3 regions of the Xenorhabdus sp. KJ12.1 genome follow, and region 1 is predicted to be linked to each of the others. Evidence: predicted binding sites of a transcription regulator. Region 1 holds the regulator's gene; each other region holds the start of a gene.
The links. Region 1 encodes LexA, which represses DNA repair genes until DNA is damaged. Its sites were predicted from a motif close to TNCTGTATGTACATACAGNA; they were not measured.
Positions count from the first base shown of each region.

Region 2: a site for LexA is predicted at 3,830-3,849, ahead of AACS92_RS00685 (metal-dependent hydrolase). Genes of this name have one in related genera too.
Region 3: a site for LexA is predicted at 2,408-2,427, ahead of uvrA (excinuclease ABC subunit UvrA). Genes of this name have one in related genera too.

Region 1 covers NZ_CAWNQH010000095.1:4,959-11,243, reverse strand. Annotated here, with positions in the region: gene AACS92_RS17510 (DUF2628 domain-containing protein) at 97-510, shown strand; gene zur (zinc uptake transcriptional repressor Zur) at 600-1,064, shown strand; gene lexA (transcriptional repressor LexA) at 1,205-1,822, opposite strand; gene AACS92_RS17495 (diacylglycerol kinase) at 1,941-2,312, opposite strand; gene plsB (glycerol-3-phosphate 1-O-acyltransferase PlsB) at 2,450-4,918, shown strand; gene ubiA (4-hydroxybenzoate octaprenyltransferase) at 5,015-5,872, opposite strand; gene ubiC (chorismate lyase) at 5,904-6,285, opposite strand, start outside.
Region 2 covers NZ_CAWNQH010000001.1:149,091-155,375, reverse strand. Annotated here, with positions in the region: gene prc (carboxy terminal-processing peptidase) at 1-216, shown strand, start outside; gene htpX (protease HtpX) at 426-1,310, shown strand; gene AACS92_RS00690 (L-cystine transporter) at 1,407-2,774, opposite strand; gene AACS92_RS00685 (metal-dependent hydrolase) at 3,205-3,783, opposite strand; gene AACS92_RS00680 (YniB family protein) at 4,145-4,684, shown strand; gene AACS92_RS00675 (fructosamine kinase family protein) at 5,045-5,908, opposite strand; gene AACS92_RS00670 (metal ABC transporter permease) at 6,053-6,285, opposite strand, start outside.
Region 3 covers NZ_CAWNQH010000058.1:25,856-32,140, reverse strand. Annotated here, with positions in the region: gene AACS92_RS06005 (DSD1 family PLP-dependent enzyme) at 243-1,385, shown strand; gene ssb1 (single-stranded DNA-binding protein SSB1) at 1,524-2,042, opposite strand; gene uvrA (excinuclease ABC subunit UvrA) at 2,492-5,323, shown strand; gene AACS92_RS05990 (DUF5993 family protein) at 5,572-5,730, shown strand; gene AACS92_RS05985 (disulfide bond formation protein B) at 5,755-6,285, shown strand, end outside.

The sequences.
Region 1 (6,285 bases):
GGTTTCAAAAGTAACGGATATCTGTGATTAGCTTTAATCTTAAGATAATCACCACACTATATTAGTGCGTAAGAAAAAATAAAATTAAGGCATAAAATGGACATCTCTAAATACTCTAAGAACTGGCAAGAACGATTTAAATTTTTTGAAAAAAATGGGGCTCCTTCTTCTAAAGAATATCAAGCTGCTTTTAAAAAGGCACCTTATATAACGCGCATCAAGATAAATATGAACTTCTTTGCATTTTTCTTTGGCATTCTCTACTTTATTGTACTTGGAATGTGGAAAAAAGGATTAACCATACTCGGTATCGGGGTCGCTTTATTTTTTGCTTTCTTTATGATTAGCGCGATAGTCCCTCTATCCCTTGAAACTGCAAATTTTATTAGTATTTTTCTGGGAGCTATGAATGCTGCATTATATGGTGTAACAGCTAATTATTCTTATTACCTAAAAGAAAAAGAAGGTGATGATAGCTGGAATCCATTCAAAGGCCTTAAAATGATCTAAGAATAGAATACATCGTGTGAACACCTCTCTCAGCCACAAAAAACATGGTAATATTAAGTCATTAGCATCGTGTAGGTGTGAGAGGTGTAATGAAAACTATCAATCAAAAAAAATTACTGACGCAGGCTGAAGCAATCTGTCTGTCACGAGGGGTTCGTTTAACACCTCAACGCCTTGAAATTCTGCGCTTGATTTCAGCCCAACCGGGTGCAATCAGTGCTTATGATTTGCTGGATCTGCTACGTGAAGTTGAGCCACAGGCAAAGCCGCCAACTGTTTATCGAGGGTTAGAGTTTTTACTGGAGCAGGGTTTTGTTCACAAAATAGAATCTACAAATAGTTATGTGGTGTGTCATCACTTTGAAGAACCATGCCATACATCAGCAATGTTTCTTTGTGATAATTGTGGTTCTGTTACCGAGCAGGATGCTGAAGATATCGAATCAGCGATACAAAATTTAGCACAGCGTGCAGGGTTTCATTTGCGGCACAGTGTCATAGAAGTCCACGGATTATGCTCTTCTTGCCATGAAACAAACTCGTGTATGGAGTGAGTTTGAAATTACCTTATCAGGCGGTCATTACTTGATGATAAATTCATTAAATTCTACGTCCCCGCATAAACATGTGCTTAGCGGGTACTACGAAAAATGACCGCCCAGAATGGGTAATGTATAATTATCCGCTTTTACAATCAGAACCAATCCCCGTTACGAATCACGCCAACTGCTAACCCTTCAATGGTGAAATTCTGTTCGCGTAAATCCACAACGATAGACTTAAACTCAGGATTTTCAGCAATCAGTTCTATCTTGTTTCCTGTTTGTTTGAAACGTTTTACTGTGACTTCATCTTCAATCCGTGCCACGATGACCTGCCCGTTATGAACATCCTGCGTTTTATGCACAGCGAGTAAATCACCATCCATAATACCGATATCCTTCATGGACATACCACGGACACGCAATAGAAAATCAGCATTCGGTTTAAATAATTCCGGATCCACTTTGTAATGGCTTTCAATGTGTTCCTGAGCCAATAGTGGTTCACCAGCAGCCACACGACCAATGAGTGGTAATCCAGCCCCTTCATCTTCCTCTTCAAGTAGCAAACGGATACCTCTGGAAGCACCAGCGATAATTTCTATCACCCCTTTACGCGCAAGTGCTTTTAAATGCTCTTCTGCTGCGTTAGGTGAACGAAAACCAAGACGCGCGGCAATTTCAGCACGTGTCGGTGGCATACCCGTCTGCGAAATATGGTCACGCACCAAGTTATAAACTTCTTGCTGCCTGGCTGTTAATGCTTTCATTTCGCCCCCTGTTTGTTTATACAGTCTGACTGTGAGTATATACAGCTAAAATTGAATTGGGAACCAGTCAGAATGTAAAAGCCGCTAAATAACGATTTTTGACGAAAAATACACCACATTAACGGGTGAAATACGACCAAATAATTATCACCCACGTAAATAGTGCTAAAATCATGGCTAAAAATACCGCAGCTGAGCCCATATCCTTTGCTCGCCCCGATAGTTCGTGATATTCGCTGCCAATACGGTCTACAACCGCTTCAATAGCGCTATTAAGCATTTCCACAATAAGCACTAACATAACTGAACTAATGAGAAAAAGTCTCTCAAACATGCCGAAATCAAAGGAGAATGCCACAATAATTGCTAAAATAGCTAAAACTACCTCCTGTCGGAATGCAGCCTCATTTTTCCATGCAGCTTTAATACCTTTTGCCGAGTACCCAGCCGCTTTAATTATGCGGGTTAAACCTGTTGATTGGTTAGCCATAAAAATTTTCTTCAAGAATCATAATAGTTTTAAGATCATATAACTTTTAGTCCCTATTATTATCTTATTTACACAGATCTCAAAATCTGTTTCTGGTATGCTTGCCGCGCATTGCTAACAAGAGGCTTAAAGCAGTTATGTCAGCTTGGCGTAAAATATATTACAACTTATTGAATTTGCCGATAAAACTTTTAGTTAAAAGTAAACTTATTCCAACGGTTCCTGTTACGGAGCTGAGTCTTGATACGACTCGGCCTATTCTGTATGTGTTACCGTATCATTCAAAGGCCGATTTATTGACTCTGCGTCAACAGTGTCTTGCTCAGGATTTACCTGATCCGCTAGCGCCTTTGGATATTGATGATACACAGCTTCCAAGCTATGTCTTCATTGATGATGGCCCGCGTGTATTCAGTTACTATGCGCCTAAACATGAGTCTGTGAAGATTTTCCATTCTTATCTGGATTTACATCGTAGTAATCCTGATTTAGATATTCAGATGGTGCCTGTTTCTGTGATGTTCGGGCGCTCTCCCGGGCGTGAAGGTCAGGAAACCAATACAGCTCCTCAGCTACGCCTGCTTAACGGGATCCAGAAGTTTTTTGCAATCCTGTGGCTTGGGCGAGATAGTTTTGTCCGTTTTTCCGCACCGGTATCATTACGCAGTATTGCTGATGAACATGGCACAGATACAATTATTGCCAATAAACTCGCCCGCGTTGCACGCATACACTATTCCCGCCAACGTTTGGCTGCTGTCGGGCCACGTTTACCTGCGCGGCAAGATCTGTTCAGAAAGTTACTGGAATCAAAAGCGATTGAAAAAGCGATTGCTGATGAGGCTCGCAGCAAGAAAATTTCGCCAGAAAAAGCGAAACAGAACGCAATCAATATGCTGGAAGAGATTGCCGCTGATTTTTCCTATGAAACTGTTCGCATAACAGACCGTGTACTGAGTTGGACGTGGAACCGTCTCTATCAGGGCATCAATGTCCATAATGGCGAACGTATCCGCCAATTGGCTCAGGATGGTCATGAACTTGTTTATGTTCCATGCCATCGTAGCCATATGGATTATCTGTTGCTGTCTTATGTGCTTTATCATCAGGGTCTGGTTCCACCACATATCGCAGCGGGCATTAACCTGAATTTCTGGCCAGCTGGCCCGATATTCCGCCGTCTTGGCGCATTCTTTATCCGCCGCACGTTTAAAGGCAATAAACTCTATTCAACTATTTTCCGCGAATATCTGGGTGAACTGTTTTCCCGTGGTTATTCTGTTGAATACTTTGTTGAAGGTGGGCGCTCGCGAACAGGCCGCTTGCTCGATCCGAAAACAGGTACGCTTTCCATGACATTGCAGGCAATGTTACGTGGAGAGTCACGACCTATCACGATTGTGCCGATCTATATCGGTTATGAACATGTGATGGAGGTTGCAACTTATGCCAAAGAATTACGTGGTGCAACCAAAGAGAAAGAAGGCTTTTTCCAGATGGTTCGTGGGTTGCGCAAGCTGCGTAATCTGGGGCAAGGTTACGTCAATTTTGGTGAGCCAATCCCATTAGTACAATATCTGAACCAGCATGTTCCTGAATGGCGTGAGTCCATCGATCCAATAGAAGCACAACGTCCGACATGGTTGACCCCAACGGTCAGCAAACTGGCGGATAATATTATGGTGAATATCAATAATGCCGCTGCTGCAAATGCAATTAATTTATGCAGTACAGCTTTATTGTCATCACGTCAGCGAGCACTTACTCGTGAGCAGCTTATTGAGCAATTAGATTGCTATATGCAGCTGATGAGCAATGTTACTTACACTAACGATGTCACTATTCCGGCCAAAACAGCAGAAGAGCTGCTGGATCACGCTTTACGGATGAATAAATTTGAGGTCGAAAACGACAGTCTTGGGGATATCATTATCCTACCTCGTGAAAGCGCGGTACTGATGACCTATTATCGTAACAATATCCAGCACTTGTTGATCCTGCCATCCTTAATCGCCAGTATCGTGATGCATCATCGCCGTATTAGCCGCACTGAACTGCTCAGGCAGATAGAGCTGATTTACCCTCTGCTCAAGCAGGAACTGTTCATGCGTTACAGTAAGGCGGAATTGCCTGATGTAGTAAATACCTTGATTGATGAATTGGTACGCCAACGCCTGATCTGCAATAAAGAGCAGGAAGTGCTGGTACTCAATCCTGAGCGTATCCGTCCACTACAATTGTTGGCGGCAGGTATCCGGGAAACTCTGCAACGCTATGCCATCACGCTTTCTTTACTGAATGCCACTCCGGATATCAGCCGTGGTGCACTGGAAAAAGAGAGCCGGATGTTGGCACAGCGTTTGTCAGTGTTGCATGGTATTAATGCGCCGGAATTCTTCGATAAAGCTGTGTTCGCCTGTTCTGTTAATACATTGCGGGAGGAAGGTTATATCCAGGATAGTAGCAACATCGTTACCACAAATGCCCAAGCGCTTTATCAGGTGTTAAGTGAGCTGATGTCTCCCGAGATCCGCCTGACGATTGAAAGTGTCAGTATGCCTCCTGAACACAGTGATCAAGAGTCGACAGATGAAATTCAGGAATAACATACTGTTCTGAAAATAAAATCTGACAAATAGATAAACGGGCGGTCATTTTATGGCCGCCCGTTTTGTTAAACCATTTTCTTTAAAAATATAGGGTTAAAAAACATAGCTGAAAAGAATGCCGAGGAATAAAACAAAACCAACATAATTATTGTTCATGAATGCCTGAAAGCATTGCTCACGACTACGGTCAAAAATGAGTTTTTGCTGATAAATAAAAAGCGCACCAGCCAGTAATACCGTCCAGTAATACATTCCACCCAAATTAACCAGACAGCCAACCACAATAAGAATTGCCAGCATAATGAGCTGCAAAATACCAATAATCAGCTTATCAAAACGCCCGAACAAAACTGCTGTCGATTTCACGCCAATTTTCAGGTCATCATCACGATCAACCATCGCATATTGGGTATCGTAGATTACTGACCATATGACATTTGCCAGAAATAATAACCAGCATTCTAATGGTAAGGACTCACTTACCGCCGAGAAAGCCATTGGAATTGACCAGCCATAGGCCGCACCTAATACAACCTGTGGCAGGTTACTGACCCGTTTAACGAAAGGATAAGCACACGCCAACCCTAATCCGGCAAAGGATAAGGCAATCGTCATTTTATTCAGCGTCAAAACCAGTGCAAAAGAGATCAGCACGAGTATGCTAAATAAAATTTTGCACTCTTTTACGCTGATATCACCACTGGGAAGCGGACGAGACTTTGTCCTTTCAACATGTCCGTCAAATTTTCTGTCGGCGAAATCATTAATACAACACCCTGCTGCCCGCATGAAAAAGACACCCAAAGTGAAGACCAACAGGATATGTAAATTGGGTACACCTTTTGCTGCTATCCATAATGCCCAGTAGGTTGGCCATATTAGTAACAATACGCCAATAGGTTTATCAATACGCATTAAACGGCAATAGGCACGCCATTTATTTTGCGTCATACTGACCTCCAATCTGTTTCTCCCTTATCTCTTATTTAATTTTATATGCAGGTGATTCTGGCAAAAATATTTCTGTAAGTAATAATGGCTTTTCTGATAAACGCAGTAAAGATCGTCTCGCCCAACGCTGGCCCTGTAACCCTATTTGAATATAATCCCGCGTCAGGTTATTGCCACTAAAAAGGTAGCGACCAAGAGGAACCGTTCCCAAATCCACCAGCTTTTTATCTGGCCCTGTTAATGTTTCTTTCGGGATCACTGTTCGTCCCAACAACCACGGAATATTATCGCCAAACAGGATAATTTCCCGCAGCCAGTATTTTTCACTTATAGGTAAGTGCTCACTTTCATCACCAAGCTCTTCAGCTGTAATAAAGCATTCCCGAAATGGTGTGACAGTGACATGATGGCAA
Region 2 (6,285 bases), on a different contig from region 1:
TTAAACTATGCAGAGCGAGAGAAAGAAAATAAAGAGTATGAGGCGATTAAACTAAATCGTATCAATGAGCGCTTCAAACGAGAAGGCAAAAAACCACTAGTGTCACTTGATGACTTAGCAAAAGATTATAAAGGGCCAGACCCTTACTTAGACGAGTCCGTACAAATTGCTCTGGATCTGGCTCACCAGCCAGTTGAAATAACTCAGAATAAATAGTAGTGGTTTTAAATATCACAATACAAAAAAGCCGACTTTATAGTCGGTTTTTTTACTTTTGTATTATTGGCTGGATCTTATGTAAAATTGTAAAGTTACGTTGATTCTATCGCTTAATATCTTAAAGAAATTGAATAATATGGTCTTAGTCCCCATCTTATGATTTACTTTTAGTTGAACTGTTTGATTATTAAAGGAAGCAAATTTATATGATGAGAATTGCCCTGTTCCTGCTCACCAACCTTGCCGTTATGGTTGTGTTTGGGATAATACTTTCACTTACGGGAGTACAGCGAAGTAGTGTTGCCGGCCTTATGATTATGGCTGGTTTGTTTGGTTTTGGTGGTGCATTTATTTCTTTGTTAATGTCAAAATGGATGGCATTACGTTCTGTTGGTGGGCAGGTTATTGAAAAGCCGTCTAACGAAATGGAATTCTGGCTGATGGAAACTGTTCGCCGTCAGTCCGATCAAGTCGGTATCACTATGCCACAGGTTGCTATCTATGATGCACCGGATATTAACGCATTCGCTACAGGAGCGCGCCGTAATGCGTCTTTAGTGGCTGTTAGTACAGGCTTGCTGAATAATATGAGCCGTGATGAAGCTGAAGCTGTTATTGCTCATGAGGTTAGCCATATCGCTAATGGCGACATGGTAACAATGACGTTGTTACAAGGGATTGTAAACACATTCGTTATCTTTATCTCACGTATCATTGCACAAGCAGCTGCAAGTTTCTTGTCCAGCAGTGACGATGAGAGCGAAAGCAGTAGTAATGGCAACCCTATTGTTTATATGATCCTTTCCATGGTTTTGGAAATTGTATTTGGCATTCTGGCAAGTATTATTACCATGTGGTTCTCTCGTTATCGTGAATTTCACGCAGATGCAGGCTCAGCAAAACTTGTCGGGCGTGAGAAAATGATTGCTGCATTACAGCGTCTCAAAACAAGCTATGAGCCTCAGGAAGAAGGCAGCATGATGGCGTTTTGTATCAATGGCAAATCGAAGAGTTTTAGTGAGTTATTCTTATCTCACCCACCATTGGATAAACGTATTGAAGCGTTGCGTAGTGGCGAATATATTAAGTAATACTGCTTGGCTTGCATCTATTTAAAAGATGAGAATCTAAACAGTTAAATGAAAAAAGCCGGGATTTATCATGAATCCCGGCTTTTTTACCACTATTTAATCCTGATCAAATAACTTTTTATCAGTTTTACCCATTAACTGACTGGTAATTGTACCGGCAGTCATAGCTCCGTTAACATTCAGAGCAGTACGCCCCATGTCAATCAGTGGTTCAACAGAGATTAATAAAGCGACTAAAGTAACAGGCAATCCCATCGCTGGTAGAACAATAAGTGCGGCAAACGTAGCACCACCACCAACACCAGCCACACCGGCAGAGCTGATAGTTACAATCCCCACCAGAGTTGCAATCCATAAAGGGTCAAAAGGATCAATACCAACTGTTGGAGCAATCATAGCCGCTAACATAGCAGGATAAATTCCTGCACAACCATTTTGGCCGATAGTCGCACCGAATGAGGCGGAAAAGCTGGCTATAGACTCAGGAACACCAATGCGACGTGTTTGCGTTTCTACATTTAACGGAATACTTGCAGCACTTGAGCGGCTGGTAAAAGCAAATGTCAGAGCAGGACCTGCCTTTTTCAAGAATTTTAGCGGGTTGATACCTGTTATAGCTAAAAGAATACCGTGTACAACAAACATTAAACCTATAGCAATGTAGGAAGCAACAACAAAGTTACCTAATTGGGCAATATCATGAATATTAGAACTGGCAACTACTTTGGTCATTAATGCCATTACTCCGTATGGGGTAAGGCGCATAACCAGCCTGACTAGTTTCATTGCCCATGCTTGCATAGTATCAATCGCGATAAGAGCTCGTTCACCGCGTTCATGGTCATCTTTCAGCATTTGCAGAGCTGCAATTCCCAAAAATGTTGCAAAAATGACGACGCTGATAATTGAGGTCGGATTTGCTCCAGTAAGATCTGCAAATGGATTTTTGGGAATAAAAGAGAGGATTAGTTGCGGTACACTCAGGTCTGAAACCCGATTAATATAGCTTGTCTCAATTGCTGACAGACGAGCAGTCTCTTGTGTCCCCTGAACTAATCCAGCAGCGGTCAATCCAAACATATTGGCGATAACAACACTGATTAAAGCAGAAATCGCTGTGGTAAACAGTAAAGTACCAATAGTCAGCAAGCTGATCTTACCTAAGGAAGATGCCTTATGCAGACGTGCAACTGCACTTAGTATAGAAGCAAAGACTAATGGCATAATGACCATTTGTAACAATTGCACATAACCATTGCCGACGATGTTGAACCATTTAATTGATTCTTTCACGATCGGGTTATGTGCACCATAGATAACATTTAATGCTAATCCAAAAAAGACACCAACAACTAAGGCAATAAGAACTTTTTTGGATAGACTCCATTGATCTGAACTCGTTTTTGCTAATATAACGAGTAGTGCTGTAAAAACCAGCACATTAATAATGAGTGGTAAATTCATCCCTAGTCTCCAATATTCTGACTAATATTCTTGTATGGTATGTATTCACTTCGAGTTATAGCGAGAAGTTTTACCATTATTTTATTAAAGAATTATGGTATCAATATAAGTATTAGCTTTCTTATAATTTTAGAGAATATAATATAATTATTTGTCACTAAATAGCACTATTAGTTATATGTATTTATGGGATTTGTTCTGCTTTCGTTCAATGTTAGCCAATATGTGAGTGGGGCCGCCTCAGAGAATATGAAGCCATTGGAGTTATCTGATTAATATATAAGTTTATTTATCAACAATGGCAAGCTGTAACTCAGAAGTTAGATACCAGATAGTGAAATTAATAAGCAAAAATAAAGAAATAATATTTATGTTTTTGATTGGTCCTATTATTAAAATAGGACCATTATTTGATTAAAAGTAAACTCAATTATTTGTACAAATTTTGTAATTTATCAAGGTGTAGTTTATCGAATTGCAATTTATCTAAATAATCCATAAATGAAATATTGATATGTTGTGGAATAAGAATAGCAATTACTACAAGTAAAACTGCTATAAAGCGCTCTGCTTTTTTGCGTTCTTTTCCTCTCAAGATAGGAATTCGAAAACGCATTTTCAGTGGCCATAAGAGAGGAATGCCTGCGGGGGTCAGCATATCTGCGATTAGGTGGCTAATATACCCTATGAGCATGGCATGGATAAAATCAGTTGGTATAGGCCACTCAGGGGGTATTTCAGCCTGAAACAGAACAATACCGACTGTCAGAGCCAGTAAGCTATGAGTGAACCCTCTGTGCCCGCAAAGCCGTGCAATAGGAATGGAAATAAAGCGGAATAGTCTACCTAAAGTTGAATGTGGATGATCAATATCTGGTAATAAAGAAGCCAAAAGTACACCGGGAATCATATGGAACCAATCCCCCTGTGCTATTTCTGGAGTGATTTCTAGCTGGTGAGCCAATACAAGGCTGGCAACTGAAAAGAGAAGGTGTCCTTCTGCTGTCATAATTATTTATACTAGATTGTTTGTTGTATTGATTACTGGAGCTGATTGCTGTTTATGCATACAGTGCACTAGTATAGAGGGTTTTGTCCTGGTTGAACAGGGGGTAAACAAGAAAAATCTTTTATTTATTAACATATAACACTAATATTTAACTGGCCCTTGCCCAGAGCATATATCTATACTCAATGGATTTTACATTGCATCGTGGCGGCAAGGGAGCAGCAAATTAGTCAAAAATGAACTTGCCCAGCCAATAAAAAGGAAATTTGAAAGGCGAAGAGTATATGCTTCTGGTGATTAATTCACTTACTTTCGCGTTACGACTTGAAATCTTTTGGATATATGCGCATGAGGAGTATCAATGACGTATTCACAGGCAAGGTATGTAGCCATCACAAAGCGGTTATTGGGTTGGGTTATTTTTATACCCGCTTTTTTGTCAACTCTAGTTTCAGTAGTCAATTTGGTATGGCTGCATGGAGTTAAAGGTGATGGTATTAACGCAGTCTTGAATGATTTCTTAAAAATGATGGCTGACGTGATTAAGTTCAACACACCATTTTTAGATTTTTTCTGGAGACATTCTCCAATACCAGATTATATGGCAGTTATCACAGGAGCGAATGTTAGTTTTTTAGTCATCTATTTCCTGATGTTTGTTGGTTTGGCGATGAGTGCATCTGGTTTGAGGATATACCGTCAATTCAAATTTATTAGGGAACAGATTGAAGATCATGTGATCCTGGAGAAAGCAAAAGAAAGTGATGTCACTAAAGAACAGCTGGAAGCTAAGGTGGAATTCCCACGCCACTCATTATTCAGTCAAATATTCACTCTCTATATATCACCTATTATTATTGGTGCAATTGCTTATTTTTTATCAAAATTATTAGGTTGGTGATGCAATATCATAGCTGCGGGATACTGAGTTCCGCAGCTACATTGTATCTGTTGTTTTTCAGATTGCTTCTTTGTTGGCAATGTTTGCTCCTCCCTGTCAGTATTTTCATAAACACTACTCCAGTGGGTTTGCTTTCTTGCCACTACTTTGCAGTTTGAAATTTATTAATTACATATATATCTGTTCATAAATTTCACAAAGAGAAATTAATATAATTAATCTTTTGTTATAGTTTAACTTTCTTATCTCCTTTGATTTTTATTAATAAAATAATAAACAAGCAAATTTCGATTGGTCTAGTTAACTCTTCGATTAGATTTTAAATCTGATTATTTAGCTATTCTGAATCAGATCGGATTTTTATTCGGATAATATATTATCGATGATACTTTGTGCAGTGATAAAATTATCACCGCCAAAAAGGTTACAGCGATTCAATAAATAATAGAGTTGATAGAGAGGCTGCCGTTCGATGAAATCTGTCGGTAGTGGCCAAACGCTTTGATAGCCATCAAGAACCTGTAGAGGGAGTTCAGGGTAAAAAGGGAGCATAGCGAGATCACACTCACGATCACCCCAATAACATGCAGGATCAAATGCAACGACACAATTGTGATTTAAAGATGCGCAATTCGTTGGCCATAGATCACCATGCAATAAAGATGGTTCAGGTTGATGAGAGTGCAGTTTATTACTGATTTTTTCAACAATTGCATCGATGTTTCCGAATACCATGCCATTATCTGATGCAAGTTGTAATTGCCAGCCAATACGCTTTTCTGCATAAAATTGGTTCCAGCGTTTTTGCCATCCATTAGGCTGGATTGTCGTTCCAAGCATGTTGTCAAAATCAAAACCAAATTTGGGTTGTTCATTCCATTGGTGAAGCCGGGCAAGTTGCTGGCCAAAGCAGTACGCGTTGTGGGCATCAAATGGCTTGATAGGAAGATATTCGAGTAAAAGGAAGCTATGATTACGGTCATGCCCAACGCCATAGACCTCAGGTACTTTGGTTGTGTTGCTACGGGCTAATAATTCCAGTTGTTCTGCCTCTGTTTTAAAGATAGGCAACATTTCTTTCGTATTGGATTTAACAAAGATATGCTGATCGCCGTACTCAACAGACCAAGAACGGTGAATATCTCCTCCTGATAATTCCGTTTTGTTGCGGATTTCTGCCTCTTCAAAATGTTCACTTAATAGACGGCTAACAGTTTGCCACATGACTCACCTCATTAAGTTGACAATTACTATGCTCATATTACATACAGATGCAGTGGTTGAACAGTTTAAAACAGAATTTAAATCCTGATTAGCGGGCCATATTTAAATTAGATATAGGCCCCCTAATTTGATTTTACTGAAGACTCACACTGATGGGGATAATATATCCTTGGACTGTTTTCTATGCATTTTCTTTCTGGCTAATTTTATTTGGTCATAAATAACGGCAAATGCGAAGAAAATAGCCTGAATGATAACAATGCATGCGCCGGTTTCACCATCAATGTGGAAGCTGACTATTGTACCAAAAACACTGGATGTGACTGATGCTATTATGGCAACAATCATCATACGTTCAAAATTCCGACATAAGATAA
Region 3 (6,285 bases), on a different contig from region 1:
TTCAGTATTTAATATATCTAGAAATACTTATGAAATATTTTATTTGGTTTTTTCTTTTCTTAAAATCATCACTGACATTGAAGTCACATACTGACATAAAAGAGAATAACGAGTAATAACCAGAATAGTCGATATCATTATCTGATAGTTTGTGAATATAATTTGTGCAAGATTTTATTTCTTATAATATTATAAAAATATGTTCTACCTGATTAGTTGAAAATTATAAAAGGGGATATGCTATGTCAAATCCAACTTGGTTAAGTAAACTTGAAACTCCTTTCCTTTTAATTGATGAATCACGTTTTATCCGCAATATTGACCGGCTCTATAACCGTATTGGGCTTCTTGGCAGTCAAATACGCCCACACCTGAAAACCCTACGCTCTCCCGAAGCCGCACAATATCTACTGAAAGACTCTTCATCTCCTGCTACTGTTTCCACGCTAGCAGAAGCTGAAGGTTTTGTTAAAGCTGGTTACACCAATATTTTGTACGCTGTAGGTATTGCACCCCATAAGCTGGATCGTGTGGCAAATCTTCTTAATAAAGGGATCAATATTCACATCCTGCTTGATACGCCAGAACAAGCCTTAGCGGTAGCTGAATATGCAAAAGCCAATAGTGTGATCTTTTCCGTATTTATTGAAATTGACTGTGACGACCATCGGAGCGGGCTCCAGCCGGGTAGTGATGAACTCATTAAACTGGCAAAGATGGTTGACGGCAATGGTGCCACTCTGACAGGCCTGCTGACTCATGCAGGAGGGTCTTACTCATGCCGGACGAGGGAGCAACTCAAGGCTGCAGCTAAGACAGAATGCGATGCCGTTAGGCAAGCCGCCAGACGCATCAGAGAAGCGGGTATTGCCTGTCCGATTTTGAGTGTAGGTTCTACACCAACTGCACACTATGTCGAAGATTTGACTGGTATTACTGAAGTAAGGGCTGGCGTTTTTTCTACTTTTGATTTGGTCATGAAAAACGTGGGAGTCTGTACGTTAGATGATATTGCTATGTCTGTTGTGACAACCGTTATCGGTCGCAATAAAGAAAAAGGCTGGATTCTGATTGATGCCGGCTGGATGGCAATGTCCAGAGATCGCGGTACTGCTGAAGGCCCGATAGATTATGGTTATGGGCAGGTTTGCAATCTGGATGGACACCCTTACCCTGATTTATGTGTCTCGATGACGAATCAGGAACATGGCATCATTGTATTACCTTCCGAATCAAACATGAAAACAGAAGATTTCCCTGTAGGTATGAGGTTACGTATCCTGCCTAACCATGCCTGTGCAACCGCCTCCATGCACTTACAATATCAGGTTCTGAAGCAAGGTTCGTCGGAACAGGAAACATGGCATCGTATTACTGGATGGTGATATTAATACAAACTGAACTTGAAAAAAGCTAACCCTAGTCAATCCAAAAAATAAATATATTTTATAAATTACGATAAAAAACCCCGTAAAAACGGGGTGTTAAATACTCTTCTTTATAGAAGTGTTCTATGGTATCCCTTAGAACGGGATATCATCATCAAAATCCATTGGTGGCTCATTGCTCTGCGGAGCCGGAGACTGTGCCGGACGAGATGATTGCGCACCACCACTGAACTGCTGAGATGCCTGTGGCTGTTGTGGTTGACCCCAGCCGCCTTGTGCCGGAGCATCCTGTGATGCGCCACCACGGCCACCTAACATCTGCATTGTGCCGCCGATTGGGTTAACCACGACTTCAGTGGTGTAACGATCCTGACCACTTTGATCCTGCCATTTGCGGGTCTGCAACGCACCTTCGATGTAAACCTGAGAACCTTTACGCAGATATTCACCGGCTACTTCTGCCAGTTTGCCGAACATGACCACACGGTGCCATTCGGTCTTCTCTCTCATCTCACCGGTTTGCTTATCACGCCAGCTCTCGGACGTGGCCAGAGTAATGTTGGCAACCGCACCGCCGTTCGGCATATAGCGAACTTCCGGATCCTGCCCCAAATTACCCACTAAAATAACTTTGTTTACGCCTCTGCTGGCCATTGGGAATACTCCTGATGAAATGATTTTTTGCTAAAAACGGACTTCTGTAATTATAAGCAACGTAGTTTATCATGCGAGGCTTAACTTTAAATAAAAACCCGTTATCTTAATTCTTTGCGAAGCGCATCGTACTTTATTCCACTTATCTTTCAAGCAACTTCTTGAATTAGATTGGTTGCGCTCACTTCCCTCAGTCACATTCGATGCCTTTGCTCATCCCTTTGCTATCTCTTATCTTACTGAAATTCAAAGGATATATACCCTTGAGAATTTTTTTGACCATTACTTGTCCCCCCAAAACGGCCTATATAGCAATCGAAATTGCTTGATATACACTGTAATGGTTACGCATAAATCCTGTTAAATACTGTATATCCATTCAGCAGGGTTTGTGCAATAATACCGCGTTTATTTGTTGAGCACGATCAATATAATCTGGGTAATGGTAAATGGATAACATCGAAGTTCGGGGCGCCCGCACCCATAATCTCAAGAATATCAATCTGGTAATCCCCCGTGACAAGCTGATAGTCATCACAGGGTTGTCTGGCTCCGGTAAGTCTTCTCTGGCTTTCGATACACTGTATGCGGAAGGTCAGCGTCGCTATGTAGAGTCTCTCTCTGCATATGCCCGCCAGTTTTTATCACTGATGGAAAAACCGGATGTCGACCACATTGAAGGCCTGTCTCCTGCCATTTCCATTGAACAGAAATCAACTTCCCATAACCCGCGTTCAACTGTCGGCACAATTACCGAAATTCACGATTATCTTCGCCTGCTGTTTGCTCGTGTCGGTGAGCCTCGCTGTCCTGAACATGATATTCCGCTGGCTGCACAAACAATCAGTCAGATGGTAGATAATGTGCTGATGCTGCCGGAAGGGCAACGCCTGATGTTACTTGCTCCTGTGGTTAAAGAGCGTAAAGGGGAACATTCTAAGCTGTTGGATAATCTTGCAGCACAAGGTTATATCCGTGCCCGTATTGATGGTGAAGTGTGTGACCTTTCCGAACCTCCCAAACTGGAATTACAGAAAAAACACACGATTGAAGTCGTCATCGACCGTTTTAAAGTACGCCCTGATTTAGTTCAGCGTCTGGCTGAATCGTTCGAGACAGCATTAGAGCTTTCTGGCGGTACAGCGGTTGTTGCCAATATGGATGATGAGAAGGCTGAAGAGCTTATTTTCTCCGCCAATTTCGCCTGCCCAATGTGTGGCTACAGCATGAGCGAACTGGAACCACGCCTGTTTTCTTTCAACAACCCTGCCGGAGCCTGTTCGACTTGTGATGGTTTAGGTGTCCAGCAATTCTTCGATCCTGATCGTGTTGTACAAAATGGCGGTATTTCCCTCGCCGGTGGAGCAATCCGTGGATGGGATCGTCGTAATTTTTATTACTTTCAGATGCTGAAATCTCTGGCAGACCATTACAAATTTGATATAGAAACGCCGTTTGATGAATTAAGTGCTTCCATTAAAAAGGCCGTTTTATATGGCTCAGGCAAAGAAACCATCGAGTTCAGATATACCAATGATCGTGGTGATATCACTGTCCGCAAGCACCCGTTTGAAGGTGTTCTGCACAATATGGAGCGCCGCTATAAAGAAACCGAATCTTCTGCTGTACGAGAAGAGTTAGCCAAATATATCAGCAATCGCTCCTGTATTTCGTGTGAAGGCACCCGGCTACGCAAAGAAGCGCGTTTTGTCTTTATTGAGAATACGACCTTGCCCCAGATCTCTGATTTCAGCATCGGCCATGCGATGGAGTTTTTCCAGAACATCAAATTAAGTGGCCAGCGCGCAAAGATTGCCGAGAAAGTGCTGAAGGAGATCGGTGATCGCCTGAAATTTCTGGTCAATGTTGGCCTGAATTATCTGACTCTTTCCCGCTCAGCTGAAACTCTTTCCGGTGGTGAAGCTCAGCGTATCCGTCTGGCAAGCCAGATTGGTGCCGGTCTGGTTGGTGTGATGTATGTGCTGGATGAACCTTCGATTGGCCTCCACCAGCGTGATAATGAGCGCTTACTGGAGACGTTGCTGCACCTGCGTAATCTGGGTAATACCGTTATTGTCGTTGAGCATGATGAAGATGCCATCCGTGCCGCCGATCATATTATTGATATCGGGCCGGGAGCGGGTGTACATGGCGGTGAGGTTGTTGCTGAAGGCTCTATCGATAACATTATGGCAAGTAAGGAATCTCTCACAGGAAAATTCCTGAGTGGTGAGCGTAAGATTGTCATCCCGGAACAGCGTATCGTTGCTGATCCTGACAAAATGCTGAAATTGATTGGCGCAAAAGGCAATAATCTGAAAAAAGTGACATTAAACTTGCCTGTTGGCTTGTTCACATGTGTTACTGGGGTTTCAGGCTCCGGTAAATCGACATTGATCAACGATACGTTATTCCCAATTGCGCAACGCCAGTTAAACGGTGCTACCAACATCAATCCCGCGCCTTATGTAGATATTCAGGGTCTGGAACATTTCGACAAAGTCATTGATATTGACCAAAGCCCTATCGGCAGAACACCCCGCTCAAACCCGGCCACTTATACCGGGGTATTTACCCCAGTAAGAGAATTGTTTGCCGGTGTGCCCGAATCCCGTACTCGCGGCTATACTCCAGGGCGTTTTAGTTTCAATGTCAAAGGTGGGCGCTGTGAGGCCTGTCAGGGTGACGGGGTCATTAAAGTTGAAATGCATTTCTTGCCGGATATTTATGTGCCCTGTGATCATTGTAAAGGGAAGCGCTATAACCGTGAAACTCTGGAAATTAAATACAAGGGCAAAAATATTAATGAAGTGCTGAATATGACTATCGAAGAAGCACGCGAGTTTTTCGATGCAGTCCCAGCCCTTGCCCGCAAATTACAAACACTGATAGATGTCGGTCTCTCCTATATTCGGCTTGGGCAATCCGCTACTACCCTTTCAGGTGGTGAAGCCCAGCGAGTTAAATTAGCACGCGAACTATCCAAACGGGGCACAGGCCAGACACTCTATATTCTTGATGAACCAACAACCGGGTTACATTTTGCCGATATTCAACAGTTACTGGCTGTCCTGCATCAACTGCGAGATCAGGGAAATACCATTGTTGTTATCGAACATAATCTGGATGTGATTAAAACTTCGGACTGGATTGTCGACCTTGGCCCGGAAGGCGGCAGCGGTGGTGGTGAAATATTAGTAGCAGGAACGCCAGAAGAAGTCGCGAAGTGTAAAAACTCCCATACTGCACGTTTCCTGAAAGGAATACTTAATAATAATTAATGTTACAATCAAGGTGACAATCAATAAAAAACCTCTCTTCTGTGGGAGGTTTTTTTTAAGTTAATATTTTCTAACGCCTCATATACCTTCATCTATGTATTTAGAATAATAATAAACTTAATTATATCAGTGAACTATTCTTACATTGACTTCATCATTGCATTTAACAGATATGAGTAATCATATTAGATGTGCAATTATTCCATAATGATATAACATATTCTATGAACTTATAATGGAGATTAAATATGTATATGTTTTTACCATTTTTGATTGCGCTAGTTATTATTATCACTGTCGTGGCTGGCAAGAAAAAACTCACTTATGCGCTTTGGTTTGCTTTATTAATCATCACGGTATTTTGGTTTAAATATCATGCTACTGATGCACTGAATCTTTCTTTTTAACCGGAGGCCGTAATGAGTAATTCTATGTCAGCATCTCGCAACCTAAATCCAGCTATTACCTTGAATATTCTTGGTTTGTTTGGCATCTGTGTCATTTTAATTGTCGCTTTTTATTATCAGCTGGCACGTTTTGAACTTCCTTGCCCATTATGTCTGTTACAACGTGCAGGCATCATTATGATCGGCTTTGGCTTTCTATTTAATATTTATTTCGGTGTCAAAAACGCTCACTACAGCTTCTCTCTAATAGGCTGTATCATAACTGGCTTTGTTGCCATGCGTCAGGTTTCTTTGCATATCCTGCCGGGAGATACAGGGTATGGTTCCACTTTCCTTGGGTTGCACTTCTATACTTGGGCAGCGGTTATATCCATTCTTACTATTATCGCTATTGCTGTCATTATGCCTTTGAAAGCAGGTAATCATGATCCGGTAAAATCTTCACCGCATATACTCGGCAAACTTGCTATGGGATTATTCGCTATTTTAATCGCCGCGAATCTGGTTTCTACCATTCTGGAATGCGGTAGCGGACAATGTGATGATAACCCAACA